Regions from separate parts of the Streptomyces sp. NPDC087263 genome, predicted to be linked through region 4. Evidence: riboswitches for the same ligand, from Rfam matches in the RefSeq annotation. Region 4 holds a riboswitch; each other region holds the start of a gene.

Evidence for each region. A riboswitch is a leader RNA that binds a small molecule or an ion and turns the genes downstream of it on or off. The one in region 4 is predicted to bind cyclic di-AMP.
Region 1: linked by a shared signal. The riboswitch ahead of ACIPC1_RS22160 (M23 family metallopeptidase) and the one ahead of ACIPC1_RS29275 (transglycosylase family protein) in region 4 are both predicted to bind cyclic di-AMP.
Region 2: linked by a shared signal. The riboswitch ahead of ACIPC1_RS22710 (peptidoglycan DD-metalloendopeptidase family protein) and the one ahead of ACIPC1_RS29275 (transglycosylase family protein) in region 4 are both predicted to bind cyclic di-AMP.
Region 3: linked by a shared signal. The riboswitch ahead of ACIPC1_RS33460 (C40 family peptidase) and the one ahead of ACIPC1_RS29275 (transglycosylase family protein) in region 4 are both predicted to bind cyclic di-AMP.

Annotation. Positions count from the first base shown of each region.
Region 1 is NZ_JBIUYT010000006.1:432,624-437,844, forward strand. Features, by position in the region: gene ACIPC1_RS22145 (GNAT family N-acetyltransferase) at 1-103, opposite strand, end outside; gene ACIPC1_RS22150 (HPr family phosphocarrier protein) at 300-581, shown strand; gene ACIPC1_RS22155 (GntR family transcriptional regulator) at 841-1,536, opposite strand; gene ACIPC1_RS22160 (M23 family metallopeptidase) at 1,761-2,513, opposite strand; cyclic di-AMP (ydaO/yuaA leader) riboswitch at 2,526-2,686, opposite strand; gene ACIPC1_RS22165 (M16 family metallopeptidase) at 2,879-4,267, opposite strand; gene ACIPC1_RS22170 (M16 family metallopeptidase) at 4,264-5,221, opposite strand, start outside.
Region 2 is NZ_JBIUYT010000007.1:103-5,323, forward strand. Features, by position in the region: gene ACIPC1_RS22705 (SGNH/GDSL hydrolase family protein) at 45-830, opposite strand; gene ACIPC1_RS22710 (peptidoglycan DD-metalloendopeptidase family protein) at 1,103-2,035, opposite strand; cyclic di-AMP (ydaO/yuaA leader) riboswitch at 2,040-2,204, opposite strand; gene ACIPC1_RS22715 (tyrosine-protein phosphatase) at 2,760-3,557, shown strand; gene ACIPC1_RS22720 (DUF6126 family protein) at 3,594-3,710, opposite strand; gene ACIPC1_RS22725 (helix-turn-helix domain-containing protein) at 3,743-4,390, opposite strand; gene ACIPC1_RS22730 (aspartate aminotransferase family protein) at 4,490-5,221, opposite strand, start outside.
Region 3 is NZ_JBIUYT010000012.1:166,415-171,635, reverse strand. Features, by position in the region: gene ACIPC1_RS33470 (ATP-dependent Clp protease proteolytic subunit) at 57-692, shown strand; gene ACIPC1_RS33465 (hypothetical protein) at 700-1,008, shown strand; cyclic di-AMP (ydaO/yuaA leader) riboswitch at 1,523-1,687, shown strand; gene ACIPC1_RS33460 (C40 family peptidase) at 1,691-2,164, shown strand; gene ACIPC1_RS33455 (DUF6328 family protein) at 2,253-2,774, shown strand; gene ACIPC1_RS33450 (ATP-binding protein) at 2,805-3,266, opposite strand; gene ACIPC1_RS33445 (helix-turn-helix domain-containing protein) at 3,479-4,336, shown strand; gene ACIPC1_RS33440 (DUF397 domain-containing protein) at 4,346-4,570, shown strand; gene ACIPC1_RS33435 (8-amino-7-oxononanoate synthase) at 4,634-5,221, opposite strand, start outside.
Region 4 is NZ_JBIUYT010000009.1:393,924-399,144, reverse strand. Features, by position in the region: gene ACIPC1_RS29290 (DUF501 domain-containing protein) at 1-345, opposite strand, end outside; gene ACIPC1_RS29285 (septum formation initiator family protein) at 484-960, opposite strand; gene eno (phosphopyruvate hydratase) at 1,068-2,354, opposite strand; gene ACIPC1_RS29275 (transglycosylase family protein) at 2,718-3,419, opposite strand; cyclic di-AMP (ydaO/yuaA leader) riboswitch at 3,424-3,588, opposite strand; gene ACIPC1_RS29270 (transglycosylase family protein) at 3,784-4,728, opposite strand.

The DNA of each region.
Region 1 (5,221 bases), on a different contig from region 4:
CGTCGACGGTGATGGGTCGGATCCGTGCGGTCCCGCCGTCGCGCAGCACCACGTCCGCCTCCCAGTGGGCGGGGTACTCGTGCCGGTCCGACGAGGTCTGCATGCGCCCCAGAGTACGGCTCGCGTACGACAACGGTGCGAGGCAGTCTTGGGGGAACCGAAGCCGGATCCAGGCCGGTATCCGGCACCGGCCGGGGACGGGAGCGCAGGGTTTTGTCACCCTCTGGCCCGCTCCCGGCACGCTTCACCTTATGGGACACTGGTCTAGACAACCTGAGACATCTGAAGGGCAGCATCGCATGGCTGAGCGCCGCGTCAACGTCGGCTGGGCCGAGGGTCTCCACGCCCGCCCCGCCTCCATCTTCGTCCGGGCCGTCACGGCCTCCGGCGTCCCCGTGACGATCGCCAAGGCGGACGGGAACCCCTCCAACGCGGCCTCCATGCTCGCGGTCCTCGGCCTGGGCGCCCAGGGCGGCGAGGAGATCGTCCTCGCCTCCGACGCCGAGGGTGCGGACGCCGCGCTCGACCGACTGGCGAAGCTGGTCTCCGAGGGGCTTGAGGAGCTTCCGGAGACCGTCTGAGATTCGGCGCCGGCGCCTGGCGCTTCGATGGCCGCGTCCATCGCTGCGCCGGCGGTGTCCATCACTGCGGCGGTGTCCATCGCCGCAGTGATGGTCATCGCCGCGGTGGCGGCGTCCATCACTTCGATGGCGCTTTTCATCGCTCCAAAACACCGGCAAGGGCCCGCCCGAATTATCGGGTGGGCCCTTCGCATTTCCCTTGTGCGGGCAGCGTAAATAATCTCCCGCGAATTACTTCTCTTTGTATACGGCGCTCATGTTAATGCCGCAGGCCCGTCATGTTTACGGGATGTTGCGAAGTTCTCACACGATCCGGGCGGTCGGCTCCGCCGGGAAAGCGGAGGCGGTGTACGACCGTCGCGCGTTCGGTGTGCAGGGCCGTGATCGCCCGCGCCCGCTCACTGTCGCCGCGCGCGACGGCGTCCACGATCCCGCCGTGCTCCGCCCAGGACTCCGCCGGGTTGGCCGGTGCCTCGACCGCGTACATCCAGGCGATCTTGTGCCGCAGCTGGGCCAGCGTGGAGGTCAGCGCGGGGCTGCCGGAGGCCTGCGCGAGGGTCTCGTGGAACCAGCCGCCCAGCGAGCGCAGATCCTCGCTGTTGCCCCTCCGCGCCCGCTCCTGACCCAGCCTGACCAGGCCTCGGAGCACCTTGAGGTGCGCCTCGGTGCGACGCTGCGCGGCCCGTGCGGCGCCCAGCGGCTCCAGGAGCATGCGCATCTCCAGCAGGTCGGCGGCCTCCTGCTCGGTCGGCTCCGCGACGCACGCGCCCGCGTGCCGCCGGGTGACCACGAAGCCCTCGGCCTCCAGGGTGCGCAGTGCCTCGCGTACGGGGACGCGCGAGACGCCGTAGCGGCGCGCCAGCAGTTCCTCGGTGAGCCGGCTGCCACGCTCGTAGACACCCGCGACGATGTCGTCGCGGATCGCTGTGCATACCGAGTGCGCAGGAACACGCATACCGGACCTCCGCTTTAATCCCCGTGAAACGCCGTCGATTGGCGCTTGTTCAGTGACTCTATTGCAGAGACTCGGAATTTCCGATGGCGGACCGAAATCCATGGATATTTTTTGGACAGGTAGTCGTTCGAAACGGTTCGAAACGACAAGGTCCCGGCTCGTTCGGGCCGGGACCTTGTGAAGTACCTATGCGAGTGATCGGACGTTCACACGCCGCGTCCGTGTCAAACGTTCACGCCGTGCGAACGGAGGTATGCGACGGGGTCGATGTCCGAGCCGTACTCGGCGGTCGTGCGGGCCTCGAAGTGGAGGTGCGGCCCGGTGGTGTTGCCGGTGGCCCCGGAGAGGCCTATTTGCTGACCCGGGGTGACCGTCTGGCCCACGGAGACACCGATGGACGACAGGTGGCCGTACATCGTGTAGGTACCGTCGTTCATCCTGAGGACGATCTGGTTGCCGTACGCGCCGCCCCAGCCGGCCGTGACGACCGTGCCGGAGCCGACCGCGTGGACCGAGGTCCCGGACGCGGCGTGGAAGTCGACGCCGGTGTGACTGCCGGACGACCAGAGGCTGCCGCCGGTCTTGTAGCCGGTGGAGATGTACGAGCCGGTGATCGGCGCGACGAAGGTGTTGAGGCGCTTGCGCTCGGCCGCGCGGGCGGCGCGTTCCTTGGCCTCGCGCTCCTCCTCGGCCTTCTTCTCGGCGGCCGCATCGGCCTTCTTCTGCGCGGCGGCCTCGTCGGCGGCCTGCTGCTGGGCGGCGGCCTGCGCGTCGATCTGGTCGGCGATCGAGTGACCGATCTCGACGGCCTGGGTCAGACCGGTCTGCTCGACGGAGTTGTCCGCGGCGAGCGCCGGGGCGGCCAGGGTGCCGAGGACACCGGTCGTGGTGAGCGCCGCGACGCCGAGGGCGTTCGTGGTCGTGCGCTTCACGCGGCTCGGGCGACGGTGCCTGCCTGTGCCACAGGTGAACGCCATGTAGGGGCTGATCCTTTCCTTCCTTCTCGCCTACCGGGTTAGCTGACGGGTTCGGAGCAGGAAGGTCTCCTACGGACCACCTCCGAAGAGGGCGTCCGATTCACCCCAGGGACTACGTATGGGTCCCCGGCTCCCCTGGCTCGCGCCGTACGGGGACTCGGCGATGACTGTCCGGTGCCGCGGGCGCGGCGCACTGCCTGACGAACAGCCGGACCGACGCTAAACGGGACATCTTTCAATCGACAAACGGATCACGCCTTTTGTAGCGCATGCCACAGGGCAGACAGGCAACCTCCCTATCAATACGGACAAATGGGGGCCCAGGAGACTCTGTGGTCTCCTGGGCCCCCAGGGGAGCTGCTGTCCTACTCCGCCGGAACGACGGTCACTTCACCGATTCCGAGGGCCTTGACGGGCTCCTCGATCTGCGCGGCGTCGCCCACCAGGACGGTCACCAGCCGGTCCACGGGGAAGGCGCTCACGGCGGCCGCGGTGGCCTCCACCGTGCCGGTGGCGGCGAGCTGCCGGTACAGCGTCGCCTGGTAGTCGTCCGGCAGGTGCTGCTCGACCTGGTCGGCCAGCGTGCCCGCGACGGCCGCCGCCGTCTCGAACTTGAGGGGCGCCACGCCCACCAGGTTCTGTACGGCGACATCACGCTCGGCGTCTGTCAGGCCCTCCGCGGCAAGGGTCCGCAGCACCTTCCAGAGGTCCTCGAGCGCCGGGCCGGTGTTCGGGGTGTCCACGGAGCCGCTGATGGCGAGCATCGCGATGCCCGTACCGTCCGGGGCCGAGCGCAGCACCTGGCCGAACGCCCGCACACCGTAGGTGTAACCCTTTTCCTCGCGCAGGACGCGGTCCAGGCGCGAGGTGAGGGTGCCGCCGAGGCAGTACGTGCCGAGGACCTGGGCGGGCCACACACGCTCGTGCCGGTCGGCGCCGACACGGCCGATGAGCAGCTGGGTCTGGACGGCGCCGGGGCGGTCCACGATGACGACCCGGCCGGTGTCGTCGGCGGTCACCGGCGGCACGGGGAGCGGCTCGGCGGACGAGCCGGTCCAGGCGCCGAGCGTGTCGGCGAGCAGCGCGTCGAGGTCGACTCCGGTGAGGTCGCCGACGATCACCGCGGTGGCCGTGGCGGGGCGGACATGCTTCTCGTAGAAGGCGCGTACGCCCGCCGAGTCGATCGCCGTGACCGTCCCCTCGGTGCCCTGGCGCGGGCGCGACATGCGCGATGTGGCCGGGAACAGCTCCTTGGAGAGCTCCTTCGCGGCGCGGCGGCCCGGGTTGGCGGTCTCGTGCGGGATCTCGTCCAGTCGATTTCGCACCAGCCGCTCGACCTCGCTGTCCGCGAACGCCGGTGCCCTCAGGGCGTCGGCGAGCAGATCGAGGGCCTTGGAGAGGCGCGATACGGGGACTTCGAGCGACAGACGTACGCCGGGGTGGTCGGCATACGCGTCGAGCGTGGCGCCGCAGCGCTCCAGCTCTGCGGCGAACTCCTCGGCGGAGAGCTTGTCGGTGCCTTCGGAGAAGGCCCGCGCCATGATCGTGGCGATACCGTCGAGGCCCGCGGGCTCGGCATCCAGCGGCGCGGCGAGCAGCACCTCCACGGCGACGACCTGCTGGCCGGGGCGGTGGCAGCGCAGCACGGTCAGGCCGTTGCCCAGGGTGCCCCTGTCCGGTGCGGGAAAGGCCCACGGCCTGGCCTCGCCGGCCTGCGGCTGGGGGTGGAACTCCATGGTGGCGAGCTCGGTCACTTCGCCGCCTCCTCGTCGGTGTCTTCAGCGTCTTCGGCGTCTTCAGCGGCGATCGGTTCGTAGACCAGCACCGCGCGGTTGTCGGGGCGCAGGCGGGACTTGGCGACCTCCTGGACCTCCTCGGCGGTGATGTCCAGGACGCGCTGTACGGCGGTCAGGGCGAGCTGCGGGTCGCCGAACAGGACGGCGTACCGGCACAGTTCGTCGGCGCGGCCCGCGACCGTGCCGAGCCGGTCCAGCCACTCGCGCTCCAACTGGGCCTGGGCGCGCTCCATCTCCTCGGCGGTGGGGCCCTCCTCGGCGAACCGGGCGAGCTCCTCGTCCACGGCGGCCTCGATGACGGGGATCTCGAAGTCACCGGAGGTCTTCACGTCGAGCCACCCCAGGGAGGGCGCTCCGGCGAGCCGCAGCAGGCCGAACCCGGCCGCCACCGCGGTGCGGTCGCGGCGTACCAGCCGGTTGTAGAGCCGGGACGACTCGCCGCCGCCGAGGACGGTGAGCGCCAGGTCGGCCGCGTCACTCGCGCGCGTGCCGTCCTCCGGGAGCCGGTAGGCGGCCATCAACGCGCGTGAGGGGACCTCTTCTTCAAGGACCTCGCGCAGTTCCTCGCCCATGGTGTCCGGCAGGGCGCCGTCACGCGGCGCGGGCTTGCCGTCGTGCCCGGCGATCGAGCCGAAGTACCTCTCGACCCAGGCGAGGGTCTGCTCGGGGTCGATGTCCCCGACGACCGACAGCACCGCGTTGTTGGGCGCGTAGTAGGTGCGGAAGAACGCGCGGGCGTCCTCCAGGGTGGCCGCGTCCAGGTCGGCCATCGACCCGATCGGCGTGTGGTGGTACGGGTGGCCCTCGGGGTACGCGAGCGCGGTCAGCTTCTCGAACGCGGTCCCGTAGGGGACGTTGTCGTAGCGCTGGCGCCGCTCGTTCTTGACGACGTCCCGCTGGTTCTCCATGGAC
Region 2 (5,221 bases), on a different contig from region 4:
CCCCCCCCCACCACCCCTCGACCATTCCTGCATCACGTCCCGGCTCAGGCCACCGCGTCGATCCATGTCCTGATGTCGTCCGGCGAGAGCGTCCCCTTGGCCGCCACATGATCCCCGGAGGACTCGCCGCGCAACCGCCGCCCGATCCACGGGACCAGGTATTCGCGCGCCCAGTGGATGTTGTCGCGCCGGACCTCGAGCGTGCCGCGCGGTGGGAGCGGCGGCCACGGCTGGTCAGGGTCGGCCGGCACTTCGAGGCCGAGGACCTGGCCGGCCCGGAGCGCGACGCGGGTGTGGCCCTCGGGTGACAGGTGGAGGCGGTCGCCGTCCCAGGCGCGGCGGTCCTGAATCGTCTTCAGGGACCACAGGTCCAGGACAGGGCAGCCGTACCTGTCGGCGATGGCCCGTAGGTGCCCGTTGTACGTGGCGATCTTGCCGCGCATGTGTTTCAGCACGGGCACGCCACGGGTGTCGAACCCGGTCGTCACCAGGACGGTGCCGACGACGGAGGTGAGGTCGGCGACCGCGCGCTCGAAGCGCTCCGCGACCTCGTCGGGGTCGACGCCGGGCCGGATGATGTCGTTGCCGCCCGCGCAGAAGGAGACCAGGTCCGGCGCCAGCTCCTTCGCCCGCGAAAGCTGGTGCTCGATGATCTGGTCGAGCAGTTTGCCGCGGACGGCGAGATTGGTGTAGGTGAAGTCGCCCTCGGGGCGCCGGTCCGCGAGCAGTACCGCGAACCGGTCCGCCCAACCGACAAAGGCCCCGTCAGGCCCGGGGTCGCCGACGCCCTCGGTGAAGCTGTCCCCCACCGCTACGTACGACCCGATCACTGATCTGTTGCCACTCTTCGAATCGTCTGCCACAACAACCCATGATTCACCTTCGAGTGTGACCTACGCGACCGTATTATGGGGTTGACGGGTGGTGACATAAGCCACGCATAAAGTCTGGGTCAAGCTCGGAATAAGGGCCCACCAGGGGTAGTTGAACAGCCACCGCGTCTGGAAGGGAATGCCCGAGGGCGCGACATCCTGAGCACGAAACGCCGAAGGCCGGACCCTGGGGATCGTGGGGTCCGGCCTTCGGCGGCGAGCGAGAGACGTCAGCCGACGGTGACACCGTGGGAGCGCAGGTACGCAACCGGGTCCACGTCCGAGCCGTAGTCCGGCGTCGTGCGGATCTCGAAGTGCAGGTGCGGTCCGGTGACGTTGCCGGTCGCCCCGGAGAGGCCGATCTGCTGCCCCTCGGTCACGGTCTGGCCCGCCGAGACGGAGAGGGAGGAGAGGTGGGCGTACTGCGAGTACTGGCCGTCGGCGTGCTGGATGACGACCTGGTTACCGTACGCGCCACCCCAGCCCGCCGAGACGACGGTGCCCGCGGCGACGGACTTGACGGTGGTGCCGGTCGGGACCACGAAGTCCACGCCCGTGTGGTAGCCGCTGGACCACATGCTGCCGGCGACCTTGTAGCCGGTGCCGATGGTCGCGCCCTCAACCGGCAGCGCGTAACCGGAACTGCTGCTGGAGGCCGCGGTGTCGTCGGCCTTGGCCGTGGGCTCGGCCGCCGTCTTGGCGGACGACTCGGACGCCTTCGAGGACTTCGTCGACTTGGACGACTTGGTCGCGCTACTCGACGCGGCGGCCTTCTTGCCGATCGTCAGCTTCAGACCCGGGTGGATGAGCGCGGGGTCCTCGCCGACAGCCTTGCGGTTGTCCGAGTACAGCTTCTTCCAGCCGCCACTGACGCTCTGATCGCCGGCGATCTTCGAGAGGGAGTCACCGGCCTTTACCGCATAGGTCTTCGTCGCGGTCTTCTCGGCCGCGGCGGGAGCGGAAGTGGCGGCCTTTTCGGCAGCCGTGGCAGCCTTTTCCGACGCCGTGGAAACAGTGGAAGCCGTGGAAGCCGAGGTCGCGGCATGGGCCCCGGTGGCTCCCATGAGCGGCAGCGCGAGCGCGGCGCCACCCGTTCCGGCCACGGCGATCGAGCGCGTGAAACGCTGGGACTTGGGACGGCGGTGCTTACCCTTCGCGGGCATGACGAATTCCTCTCCGGCGCCTGCGAGGTGAGCTGTCGGGTGCGGGCTGGAGATGCCCGGCCGCGCTGCTGCGCGGCTATACCCCTAGCCGTTCCGGAGACCGGAACAGGCGTCTTACCTGTGGGTCCCCCGCTCCTGCCACATACGGGTGAGTGTGCGGATTCCGGTCGGCGGCAGGATTGGGCGTCCGTCCGGATTGAGGGTGAACGTAAGCTAAATAAGACCGCGTCGACAAGCATGTGGATTTTCTGCGCCTGCGCCACCCTTGATCCACGCCGGAATTACCGTCACCCTCCGTCGACGGAGGGCCTTTCCGGCCCGGCAATTCACCAGAGAATCCGGGCAGGTTGACAAAGAGGCGCCGCAACACATCGTCACGAATATGACGCTGCTCACGCACGTTGACCCAGGATGCCTTATTACAGGGCCAGTTGTAATGAAACAGCTAATCCGGACAGAACAGCCAGATGCGACGCAGTCGGATAACTACCGCATCATCGTCCGCACCGATCTCCCCCATCGAGCCTCCATAGATGCGGACAGACAGGAATAAATCCTCACACCATCGCGCACCCGGCAGTTCCGGAGGCGACGGCCCGCACCTGCGAAGACAACGCCTGTGGACAACTCATTGCCCCAGGAACCCATGTCGTATCGTCGAGAGCGCAACGTCCGTCGGCGGGCGACGCCGAGCAGCGCCGACGGCTGACCGGGAGGAGCCCCCGTGACACAGCAGGTCCCGTCGACCGAACCCGAGCTGACCGCTGTGCGCAACTTCCGGGACGTGGGCGGCCTGCCCACCGTGGACGGCCGTCGGGTGAAGTACGGGGTGCTGTTCCGCAGCGGACATCTCGCGCATGCCACGGAGGACGACGCCGCGTTCCTCGCCTCCCTCGGCCTGCACACGATCTTCGACTTCCGCAACGCTTCGGACCAGAAGCTGGAGGGTCCGGACGTCGAGCTGCCGGGCGTGCGCAACGTGAATCTGCCGCTGACCGACCCGGCCGACGGCTCCGAGTTCTGGAAGATGGTCCGCGACGGCGATCTCGAACAGCTGCGCACGCTCCTCGCGGACGGCAAGGCGGCGAACCGGATGATCAACTCCTACCGCGCCATCGTCAAGGAGCGCACCGCCGAGCATTCCCAAGTGCTGCACTCGATGGCCGAGGACAGTGTGCCCGCGCTGATGCACTGCGCCGCGGGCAAGGACCGCGCCGGCCTCTCCATAGCCGTGACACTCCTGGCCGTCGGCGTCGAGCGCGAGGCCATCGTGGCCGACTACCTGGAGTCGAACGCCCTGCACCGTCGCTACAAGGTCCACCGCAGCAGCTCCTCCGCGTCGGCGTACTCCCCGGAGGTCATGGAGCTGCTCAGCCCGCTGTTCGACGCCCGCGCCGAGTACCTGACCGCGGCCTTCGAGACGATCGAGGAGACCTGGGGCAGCGTCGACGTGTACCTGGAGCGGGGCCTTGGGCTCACCCCGGAGCTGCGGGCCGGGCTGCGCGAGCGGCTCCTCGACTGACACGGCACAGGTCTCCCGGTCCCGGCCGACGGGTGCCTACTGGTTCTGTGCGCCCAGCGTGAACAGCAGGTAGACGAAGGCCGCGAAGAGGTGGCCGACGGCGACGTAGATGATCAGCCGTACCCACAGTGCGCGGGGGAGCTTGTCGTCCATGGAGCGGCGCGGGCCGGATTCCGTGGGATCGGTCATGGCGTCTTCTCTCCCAGGGTCGGGTGGTCGGTCGCCGGGCCGAGGCACAGCGCGGCGGTGGGGCTCTGTAGCAGGGTGTGTACGAAGAGCAGCTCGGCGCCGTCCCGGTCGGCGGCGGCGATACGGTGCGGGGTGAGCGAGTCGAAGTGCGCGCTGTCCCCCGGGGCGAGCACATGCGCGCGGTCACCGAGGCGCAGCCGCAGTCGCCCCCTCAGGACGTGGAGCCACTCCTCACCGGGGTGGACGCGCACGATGTCGCCCTGCGAGCCGTACGGGACGTGCACGCGCAGGGCCTGCATCCCGCGGCCCGAGCCGCCCGCCTGCCAGTAGGTCCAGCCGCCCGCCGCGGTCGGCTCCATGTCGGCGGCGCGCACCACGGCGTCCCGCTCGGGGACCGTCTCGCCGAGCAGCTCGGAGACGGTCGTACCGTAGATACGAGCGAGTGCGAGCAGCATCGGCAGCGAGGGCTGGCGCTGCCCGGTCTCCAGGCGCGAGAGGTGGGCGGGCGAGAGCCCGGCGGCACGGGCCGCGGACTCCAGGGTCAGGGAGGCCCGGCGGCGCAGCCCACGCAGCTGGGGTGCGACGACGTGCAGCTCGTCGGCGGCTCCCTGCGGGGAAGGGTTCATACCCTCGGCGGTGCTCATGCCTCCATTGAGCCCGAGCCTTACCTCTGGGGCAAACTTCTTGCCCCAGAGGCAAAAGTCAAACGGTTCGGCACCCCTGCGGTCTCAGCAACCGCTCCGTCACCGGTTCGCCACCGCCTGCTTCACCAGGGTCTTCCCGAAGTCCCACATCAGCCCGCCCCCGCCGTGCGCGTCGTCCATCACGGCCGTGAAGGCATCCACGAAGCGGTCCACGTCCCCCTCATCGATGACCAGCGGCGGGATCAGCTTGATCACCTCCAGATGGTCACCGGAGACCTGGGTGAGGATGCGGTGCCGTTGCAGCAGCGGCACGACCACCATCTGGGCGAACAACCCCTTGCGCGCGGCTTGCAGCATCGTCCAACGACTGCGCAGCTTCAGCGACTTGGGCCGCCCGAACTCGATGCCGATCATCAGCCCCCGGCCGCGTACGTCACTCAGCAGCTCGTACTTGTCCACGAGCGCCGCAAGCCGGGACTTCAACTGCTCTCCCGTGGCACGGGCGTTGGCCACGATCTGCTCGTTCTCCATGACCGAGAGCACGGCAAGGCCTGCCGCCATGGCCTGCGCGTTCGACCCGAAGCTCGCCGAGTGCACCAGGACCCGGTCGATCGACGAGTAGACCTTCTTGAAGATCCAGTCCTTGCCCAGCGTGGCGCCGACCGGCACATAGCCGCCCGACAACGCCTTGGCCACACACACCAGGTCCGGTTCCACACCCTCCTCGTGCTGATAGGCGTAGAAGTCCCCGGTCCGCCCCAGGCCCGTCTGCACCTCGTCGACGATGAGCAGCGCCTTGTGTTTGTGCAGCAACTCCTGGGCGGCGCGCAG
Region 3 (5,221 bases), on a different contig from region 4:
ACGCCGATCAGACGCCGATCAGGGGTCGATCAGGTCGCCCGGAGGAGGCACGCGCCATGGACAACCCGTCCGCCCGTTATGCCCTGCCCGAATTCACCGAACGCACGAGTTCGGGCCAGCGGACGCTGGACCCGTACTCGAAGCTGTTCGAGGAGCGGATCGTGTTCCTCGGGACGCCGATCGACGACACCTCGGCGAACGACGTGATGGCGCAGTTCATGCACCTGGAGCACCGGGAGCCGGACCGGGACATCTCGCTGTACATCAACTCCCCCGGCGGCTCGTTCAGCGCGATGACCGCCATCTACGACACGATGCGGTTCGTCGCCTGTGACGTGAAGACCATCTGCCTCGGGCAGGCGGCGTCGGCAGCGGCCGTGCTGCTGGCGGGCGGCACGCCGGGAAAGCGGCTCGCCCTGCCGGGTGCCCGTGTCCTGATCCACCAGCCGTCGTTTCCCGAGCCGATCCAGGGGCAGGCTTCTGATCTGGCCATCCGGGCCGAGGAGTTGACGCGTACTCGGAGGATGCTGGAGGAGATGCTCGTGCGGCACACAGGTCAGAGTCCGGAGCGGGTCGCCGCGGACATCGAACGGGACAAGATCCTGGACGCGCCGGCGGCGTTGGCGTACGGGCTGATCGACGGGGTCATCCCGAGCCGCAAGGCTCCTCGGCCCACACCCGGCGCGAGGTGAGCGGCCGATGCTCCCACCCGAACTGCCCCCGCTGCCCGCACTGACGCGCGCGGAAGCCGAGTTGATAGACCGTTACCTGGACGTGGTCGACCTGCTCGGCCGTATCAACCCGGCCCGCCCCGGTGACACCTACCGAGGCCTGAGGGCCGCTCAGGCGCTGGTGGCCAAGGCGACGGCGCTGCGGGACGCCCTCACGCTGATGCATCAGCGGGGCGAGAGCGAGGTGCACGCCCCGACCCTGGCACAGGCGCTGCGCGTCCTGGACGGCGAGCGGCGGGCGGCCCGCGTCACCCTGCCGCCCATTGTCGAGAGTTGACGCAGCCGCGCAGGTCGGTTGACGCAGCCGCCCCCAGGCCGCGACACACGCCGGTCCATTGACGCGCTCACCCCAGGGGTCGCCACACACACCGATCCCCTGACGCGCCCACCCCCGGGGTCGCCACACACACCGGTCCGTTGACGCGCCCACGCCCCCGGGCCGCCGTACACGCCCCTCCGCGAGGTGTCCGGACCGGGCTTCAAACGGTCCGAATGGTGTACCCCCGGTTGGCGTAGACACGGGTCCTTCCAACGGCGCGGAGAAGTTGCGCAACGCGCGTAGCGTCGATGCGTACTTGAGCCCTCCGTTGCTGGTACGGGCGTCGTCGGACCTCTGGACACTCGCTCGAACGGCCGGGTGTCCACCCGAACGGGTGAGTGGTGAGTAAGCCCACAAATCACCGATTCCGCTCGGATTTTCCGACATCGATGCGTGAAGATCCCTTCCGACGACAAGCCCCCGCCGCACCGGCGGGGCGGTCCGGGCGGACGCCGAGTCCTGCCGCCGCCCGGATGACCGGTCGACAGATGTGCATCGGCAGGAGTGGAGGACCCAGCACGACGGGCCGCCGGAGAGATCCGGGCGGTCCTTGGGGTGAAGCCGCACCACGCGGCCGGGCTACTTCGCCAGCCCGAATCCGACAGGTCATCCTTCACAGGCGGTTGACGAAGGGTTGCGCATGACTGCGCTCAATCGTGTCCCGTCGCTGTGGACGAGAGCCGGGACGGCCTCGGCTCTCACCATCGCCGCCGTGGGCGGCAGCCTCGTGGTCCCGGGCGTCGCATCCGACGCCGAGGCGGCCACCCTGGCGACGAAGGCACTTCACGTCGCGGCTTCCAAGAAGGGCTCCCCGTACAAGTACGGGGCCGCTGGGCCGCGCCGCTTCGACTGCTCCGGGCTCACGCTCTACTCGTACAAGAAGGCGGGCAAGAAGCTGCCTCGTACGGCCGCGGCGCAGTACAACAAGACGCACCACGTCTCCGCCTCGAAACGCAAGGCCGGAGACCTGGTGTTCTTCCACTCGGGCCGGAGCGTGTACCACGTCGGCATCTACGCCGGGAAGGGAAAGATCTGGCACTCCCCGAAGTCGGGGGAGTTCGTGAAGCTCCAGAAGATCTGGACGAAGAGCGTCTGGTACGGGCGGGTCAGCTGACCCGTCCGTGGGGGTGACGGCGCACGCCGTCACCCCCACGGGACGTGAAACAGGGCTTGAAACGGGACGAACCGGTTACTCGCCCGCCATGGTGGAACAACGCCCCCGCACGGAGCGCGACGAGAAGCCGCTGGAGCGCGCCGACCGCAATTTCGCCGAGCTGCTCCAGGAACTGCGGGTCACACAGACCGGCGTGCAGATCCTCTTCGCCTTCCTGCTGACGTTGGCCTTCACCCAGCGCTTCCCGTCGCTCGACACGACGCAGCGGGCCATCTACGTCACGACGCTGCTGCTCGCGTTCCTGGCCGCCGCCCTCTTCACGGCGCCCGCCGCCCTGCACCGGGCGCTGTTCCAGCAGAACGCCAAACCCGCCATCGTGCGGGTCGCCTCGTCGCTGACCCACGTCGGTCTGTATGTGTTGATGCTGGCGTTCACCGGATCGGTGCTTCTCGTCGTCGACGTGACGTTGGGGCGCGGCGCGGGGATCGCCGCGGGCGCGGGGACTCTGGCTGTCTGTCTGATGCTGTGGGGCGTCCTGCCCCGGCTGGTGCGGCGCTACGTCACGTCCGCCACAGAGGGCCGAGGAGGAGGATCGGACCCCGCAGAGTGAGCACGGTGCCACTGCCCGTCTCCACGGCCCTCAGGACTCCTGTGGCCCCCCGGCTGTCACCACCGGCTCGGCCGGCGCCGTCCAGGGCAGTTCGATGGAGATGGTCTTGCCGCCTTCACGGGTGGGCCGGACGGTAAGTCTGCCGCCGCACTCCGCGGTCAGCCAGCGGATGATCACCATGCCGCGCCCGTTGTCCTGCTGGACGGCGGCGGGCAGTCGCTTGGGGAATCGTGGGTGGCTGTCGGTGACGCCGAGGCGCAGGTGTTCGTCCCGGTCGAGGCGGACGTCCACTCTGAAGGTGGGTGATTGCCCGAAAGTGTGCTGAACGGCGTTGGTGGCCAGTTCGGACACGATCAGGCGTACGGTGTCGGCGACTTCGGAGTCACTCGGCAGGCCCCATTCCGCCAGCACTTCGGCGACGAATTTCCGGGCCGCGGAGACCGAGGCTGGATCGCTCGGCAGAGTGACGGATGCTTCCTGGTGGTCTGCCATGGCGCGGTCGTCCCTTTCCCACGGGACCGGGGTCCGACACGGAGCGGATGGTTCGAGTACGGTCCCGGACTGGTGCTTCGCGCCAGACTGCCATTACCAGGCCTGTCACGGGTGCGATCCACCGAGATATGCATATATCTGTCGCTCGAAGCGGTGAACTCTGCGACGGAGGACCGTATTTGGGCGGCCCGGAAGGAGTAAGGAGTACGGCCATGCAGAACGGTCCCGCAGTACGCCGCCGCAAGCTCGGTGCCGAGCTGCGCTCCCTGCGCGTCGGCGCGGGTCTCACCAGCGGCGAGGCGGCCCGCCTCCTGGGCTGGCACCAGTCGAAGGTGAGCCGGATCGAGACCGGCACCAGCGGCGTCAAACCCCCCGACGTGGAACGGCTCCTGGACGCGTACGCCGTCGAAGAACCCGAGTTACGGGATCTCCTGGTCGTACTGGCGGGCGCTGAGGGCGCCGGACGGCACCACTGGTGGCACGCCTACCGGGGTGTCCTGCCCCCGACGTACCGCGACTTCATCAGTCTGGAGTCCCAGGCCAGCGAAATGCGCACGCTGGAGACGTCCGTGGTGCCGGGGTTGCTGCAGACACCCGAGTACGCCCGTGCGGTGACGCAGGCCGCCGTAGGGGGACTTGAGGACGGCAAGCTCGACACGCTGGTCGAGGTGCGTCTGGCCCGGCAGGACGTGCTGCGTTCGAATCCGCCGCTGGAACTGAGCGCTGTTCTGGACGAGGCGGTGCTGCGCCGGGATGTCGGCGGCCCGGAGGTAATGGCACGCCAGCTGCACCGGCTGCGGGAGGCCGCCACCCTGCCCCAAGTGCGGCTTCAAGTTCTGCCGTTCGGCGCCGGGGCTCACATCGGAGTCACAGGACCTTTCGTTATCTTCTCCTTTCCGAACACATCTGATCTGGATGTAGTTGTTCTAGACCACTTGACGAGTAGCCTCTATCTCGAACGGAAAGAAGACCTAGAGGCCTACAGCGAGGCCTTCAACGCCCTTCAGATCCAAGCCCTTTCGCCCGAGGACTCATTGGATTACATCGCCGTGATAGGTGACGGCGCGTAAGGAGGCACCATGTCTGCACTGCCTCGGTACGTACCTTCCAGTACTTCTCTGCACGACGTGCGCTGGCTGCGCAGCAGCCGTAGTACAGGAATGAACAACTGCGTCGAGACGGCCCGGCCGGGACCAGGACCCTGGTCAGGACTCGTGGCCGTCCGTGATTCCAAGAACACGGCAGGTCCCGCCCTGCTGTTCACCCCTGCCACCTGGGAGGGATTCATCGCCGGACTGAGCTGATCGTCATCGGACCGAGCTGGCCGTCATCGGAGCGGACCGAGCGTCATCGCGCCGGACCGAGCATCATCGGGTTGCGCCGATCACCCGTACCGCGTGCTCGATCTGTACGTCGGTGAGGTCCGCGCGTGCGGTCAGCCTCAGCCGGGAGATGCCGTCGGGCACGGACGGTGGGCGGAAGCAGCCGACAGCGAGTCCCGCCTCGCGGCAGTCGGCGGCCCACCGCACGGCCCGTTCGGGGGACGGCGCACGCACGGAGACGACGGCGGCGTCCGGTCGTACCGCTTCCAGGCCTTCGGCCGTCAGGCCGCTGTGGAGCGCCGTCGCGACCGCGCGGGCCCGTGCCGCACGCTCCGGCTCGCGGCGCAGCAGTCGCAGCGCCGCGAGGGCCGCGCCCGCCGCCGCGGGCGCGAGACCGGTGTCGAAGATGAAGGTGCGCGCCGCGTTGACCAGGTGGTCGATCACCGGTGCGGGGCCAAGGACGGCGCCGCCCTGGCTGCCCAGCGACTTGGACAGCGTGACCGTCACGACGACGTCCGGGGCGCCCGCGAGGCCCGCCGCCTGCGGAGCGCCCCGGCCGCCGTCGCCGAGCACGCCGAGTCCGTGCGCGTCGTCGACGATCAGCCCGGCCTCGAACTCCCGGCAGGCGGTGGC
Region 4 (5,221 bases):
CTCGATGGAGTCACGCCGGGCGATGTAGTCCTCGTGAGCGGCGCGATACGCGGCGGCCAGCTCGGGATCGCTCGCCAGCCGGTCCGTCATCTCCTTCATGACCCCGTTGGCCTCCAAGGTGCCGATCGCGGAGGCGGCACGCGGGCACGTGAGGTAGTACGTCGTCGGGAACGGCGTCCCGTCGGGAAGTCGGGGTGCCGTCTCCACCACGTCCGGCTGACCGCAGGGACAGCGGTGCGCGATCGCGCGCAACCCGCGCGGCGGTCGCCCCAGCTGCTGCTTGAAGGCCTCGACATCCGCGTCGGTCGGCTCGGTGCGCGGGGTGGGCGGCGGTGGCGTTTCCATGCCGTGAGTCACATGTCTTTCTGGTCAGTCAGTCAAACGGTCAGTCAGTCAAACGGTCAAACGGCCGGTCTGCCGCTTCAGTCAGCCGATCGGTCGGGCGGTCCGCCGGTGAACTGGCCGATCGGCCGATCGGTTCGTTCAGCGGCCGTCGGCGTCGGCTCTGTCCACGCCGTCCCACACGTTCGCGTACCAGGGACGGTCGGCCGCCCCCTGGTCGACACGGGACTGCTTCGCCGCGTCCGGGTCGATCACGATGTAGCCGGTCTCCCCCGGCATCACATAGTGCAGCCGGTCCCGGATCTGCTGCTCCGCGTACGCGTCGTCCTGCCAGCGCGCCTTGAGGTCACGCAACTGCTCGACCCGCGCGCGGGCCTGCTCCCGCTCCCGCACCAGGTCGGAGACCTCGGCGCGCTGGGACACGTACTGCCTTATGGGGTACGCGAGGGCCACCACCAGCGAGCACAGGACAAGGGCGAGGAGCGCCGCCCGCCCGGTGAGCCGCGAGCGGCGGGCCTGCCGCTTGGTCTGGGAGCGGTAGACCCGGGCCGCCGTCTGCTCGCCGAGCAGCTTCAGCCTGGTCGCGGTGGAGAACCGGTCCCGGTCCTTCACGGCCATGAGTCCCGCCTCCCCGATACGTCCCTGCCAGCACGTGCGTACGTCCCCGCACACGGTACGGGACCGAGTACGGGGACGTACGTACGACGCTTCCTACGAGGCCCGGCTCAGCCCTTGAAGCGGGGGAACGCGCTGCGGCCGGCGTACACCGCGGCGTCGTCGAGGATCTCCTCGATGCGCAGCAGCTGGTTGTACTTGGCGACGCGGTCCGAGCGGGCCGGGGCGCCGGTCTTGATCTGACCGCAGTTCACCGCGACGGCGAGGTCGGCGATGGTGGTGTCCTCGGTCTCGCCGGAGCGGTGGGACATCATGCACTTGAAGCCGTTGCGCTGCGCCATCTCGACGGCGTCCAGGGTCTCGGTCAGCGAGCCGATCTGGTTGACCTTGACGAGCAGGGCGTTCGCGGAGCCCTCCTCGATGCCGCGGGCCAGCCGCTCCGGGTTGGTGACGAAGAGGTCGTCGCCGACGATCTGGACCTTGTCGCCCAGCTTGTCGGTGATGACCTTCCAGCCGGCCCAGTCGTCCTCGTACAGCGGGTCCTCGATGGAGACCAGCGGGTACGCGGCGACGAGCTCCTCGTAGTACTCGGTCATCTCGGCGGCCGAGCGGGACTTGCCCTCGAACTCGTACTTGCCGTCCTTGTAGAACTCGGACGCGGCGACGTCGAGCGCGAGCCCGATCTGCTCGCCGGGGATGTAACCGGCCTGCTTGATGGCCTCGATGATGAGGTCGAGCGCGGCGCGGTTGGACTCCAGGTTCGGGGCGAAGCCGCCCTCGTCGCCGAGGCCGGTGGACAGGCCCTTGGTCTTCAGCACCTTCTTGAGGGTGTGGTAGACCTCGGCGCCCCAGCGCAGCGCCTCGGAGAAGGACTCCGCGCCGATCGGGGCGATCATGAACTCCTGGATGTCCACGTTCGAGTCGGCGTGCGACCCACCGTTCAGGATGTTCATCATCGGAACGGGCAGCAGGTGCGCGTTCGGGCCGCCCAGGTAGCGGAAGAGGGGCAGGTCGCTGGCCTCGGAGGCGGCGTGCGCGACGGCGAGGGAGACGCCGAGAATGGCGTTGGCGCCGAGCGAGCCCTTGTTGTCGGTGGCGTCCAGGTCGAACATCGCCTGGTCGATCAGGCGCTGCTCGGTGGCGTCGTAACCGACGAGCTCCGGGCCGATCTGCTCGATGACGGCGAGGACGGCCTTCTCGACACCCTTGCCGCCGTAACGGTTGGGGTCACCGTCACGCAGCTCGATGGCCTCGAAGGCTCCGGTGGAGGCGCCGGACGGGACGGCGGCACGACCGGTGCTGCCGTCATCGAGGCCGACCTCGACCTCGACGGTGGGGTTCCCTCGCGAGTCGAGGATTTCCCGGGCTACGACGACGTCGATGGACGGCACGAGCATCTCCTTCAGAATGTGACGCGGGTACGCGGGACTGTGGCAGCCCCGCGTAGATGAGCCTAACCGGCTCCGAGGGATCGGCCAGCCGGTCTACCCCCTCTTGTGCAGAACTGAGAGCACATATTGTTCCCGAACGGAACAAAAAGGCGGGGAAGAGGGTGACGATGGCGGGACCGGTGCCGGAAATGAAAAGCCCCGCCCCGGTGCGTACGGGGGAACACGCACCGGAGCGGGGAGCCCGTGGGGGACGGGGGTGACCCACACGAGGCCTTCAGTATGGAGACCACGTATGGGAGCGGGCTGTGGTTCAACTGCGAGCTACCTGTCAGTCGCCGGCCGACCGCCGTCGGCCGACGACCCCGGCCGTCAGCTGAGGTGCAGCTGCTGACCCGGGTAGATGAAGTCCGCGTCGTCGATGATGTCCTTGTTCAGCTCGAACAGCTTCTGCCAGCCGCCCTTGACGTTCTTCGCCTCGGCGATCTCGCTGAGGGTGTCGTCCTTCTTCACCTTGTACTCGCCGTCACCCTTCTTGACCGTCTTACCGGTCGGGGTCTCGACGGTCTCCTTCTTGGCGGTCTCCCGCTCCGAGGAGCGCGAGGCACGCTGCTCGTCGGTCCCCGAGCTCGGTGCACTCGGCGTGCTCGGCGTGCTCGGCGTGCTCGGCTGCGAAGGGGTGGTGCTGCCGGCGTCGTTCGCGGCGTTCGACAGGCCCGTGCCGCAGGTCGGCCAGGCGCCCTTGCCCTGAGCGGCGAGAACCTTCTCGGCGACGGATATCTGCTGGGACTTGGAGGCCTGGTCGGCGGAGGAGGCGTACGAGCTGCCGCCGTACGCGGACCAGGTGGAGGAGGAGAACTGCAGGCCGCCGTAGTAGCCGTTGCCGGTGTTGATGGACCAGTTGCCACCGGACTCGCACTGGGCGACGGTGTCCCACTCGGAGGTGGTGGCGGCGGAGGCGGTGCCGGCCGCCATCAGCGGAGCGGCGACGGCGACGCCGGTCACTCCGGCGAGCGTGGCGATACGGGTGACCTTGGACGGGCGACGGTGCTTGCCCTTGCACGAACGCAGCATGAAGTGATCCCCTCACCGACGCCTACGAGGTGAGCTGTCGGGTTCGGGCGGGTGAGTGCCCGGTCGCGCACCCTTCGGTGCACGGCTTCACCCCAAGCCACTCCCGGTCAACTACCGGGCGCGGCGCTTACCTTGGGTCCCCCGCTCCTGCCTACGGCGCTTGACGCGACGACTGTTCCCGTACGGCCGCTGGCAGGATTCGGCGTTGCGACCGTCGGGGCTCACTGTGGCGAGCGGTCACGACCGTAGGCAGGCGATCGGCGGAATATCAAAGACGATCAGGGGGTCTGAGATCCATCTCTCATTCTCACCAAACTGGACATTCCATGGCGAACCATGACGCGAACTCCCGCTGCTTTTCACCCTATTCAGCACCAACTGCCAGGCTCTGACCGGGGAGGATGAGGTCCGCGTCGGCGCCGACCGTCTCCTTGTTCTCGTCGTACAGCTGGGTCCATCCGCCGTCGAGGCCAAGGGCGTCGGCGATGACCGAGAGGCTGTCGCCGGCCTGGACGACATAGGAGCCGTCGACGACGGTGCGGGCCGTGTCGGAGTCACGTGAGGCGTGCCGCCCAGAGGCGGCGTCGTCCGTACCGCCGTCGGTCGCACCCTCGGTGGCGGTGTCACCACGGTGACGCCCGGCGGTCGCCTCGTCCTCGGGCGCACTCGAAGAATCGTCGGCCTGGGCGGACTTGTCCGATTCATCACTGTTCGTGGCGCTTGGGTCGGCGCTCGCGCTCGCGCTCGCCTCCGGAGCGCCGGAGTTGGTGGAGCTTCCGGTGTCCTCGGTTGCGTCCGCGGAGGGCGAGGCGGACGGGGAGGCGGACGGGGAGGCGGACGGGGAGGGACTGGCCGATGCGGACGGGTCCGCGGAACCGGGCGTGGCCGACGGCGAGTCGGCCGCCACGCCCGTGTCGACCTCCACCGAGGCGGAGTCCTTGCTGAGCCCGGAGAGGGGTCCGCAGGTGGGCCAGGCGACAAGCCCCCGGCCGTCGAGGATCTTCTCGGCGACGGCTATCTGCTGCGAGCGGCTGGCCTGGTCGGCGCTCGGGGCGTACTCGAGGCCGCCGTAGTTCTCCCAGTCCCACTGGGTCACATGCAGCCCGCCGTAGTACCCGTCACCGGCGTTGTCGCTCCAGGCGGCACCCGTCTCGCACTCCGCGACGCGGTCCCAAGTAGTGGTGTCGGCCGCGCTCGCACTCGCGGCACCGAGCAACGGGATCGCGATCGCCGATCCGGTCACTCCTGCCGCAACAAGGAGAGCCGGGGCCTGACGGGGGCGACGATGGCGGCCGTTCCCGGAGAGCATGCGGAAGCCCTTTCATGTGACAGCAGGTGACTACAGCGACATACGGCGACGCCAGCCGACGTCTGCGACGCATGATCCGCGCTGTTCGTCGAACGTATCCGCACGCGAACGCTTGTCACAAGTCGATGCAGCGTAGATCACGTGAAGATCACAATGTTGATAGATCGTCAGCTTTCCGCAACCCCCGAACCGCCTCAGGCCCGCTCGGCGGACAACTGGAGCGGAGCCGTGAACTCCACTGGAACCGTACGCAATCCATGCATAATGAGCCCACCGCGTCGGTGCAAATCGGCGGAATCCCTTGCGAGTTGGAGGCCGGGAGGCGGGTGGTCCGGCCTCCCCGGCGCAGGGAGGCGGGGTACGCCGAATTCGGTGAGGTATGCAGGGCCACGGAGTGTCACGAAACGAGTCGGCCGCAGACCCGGCACTGGGTTTGGCTACTGCCGCGCCCACGTGCCCTCAGCGGCCACACTGCGGACCACGGACGCCGGGG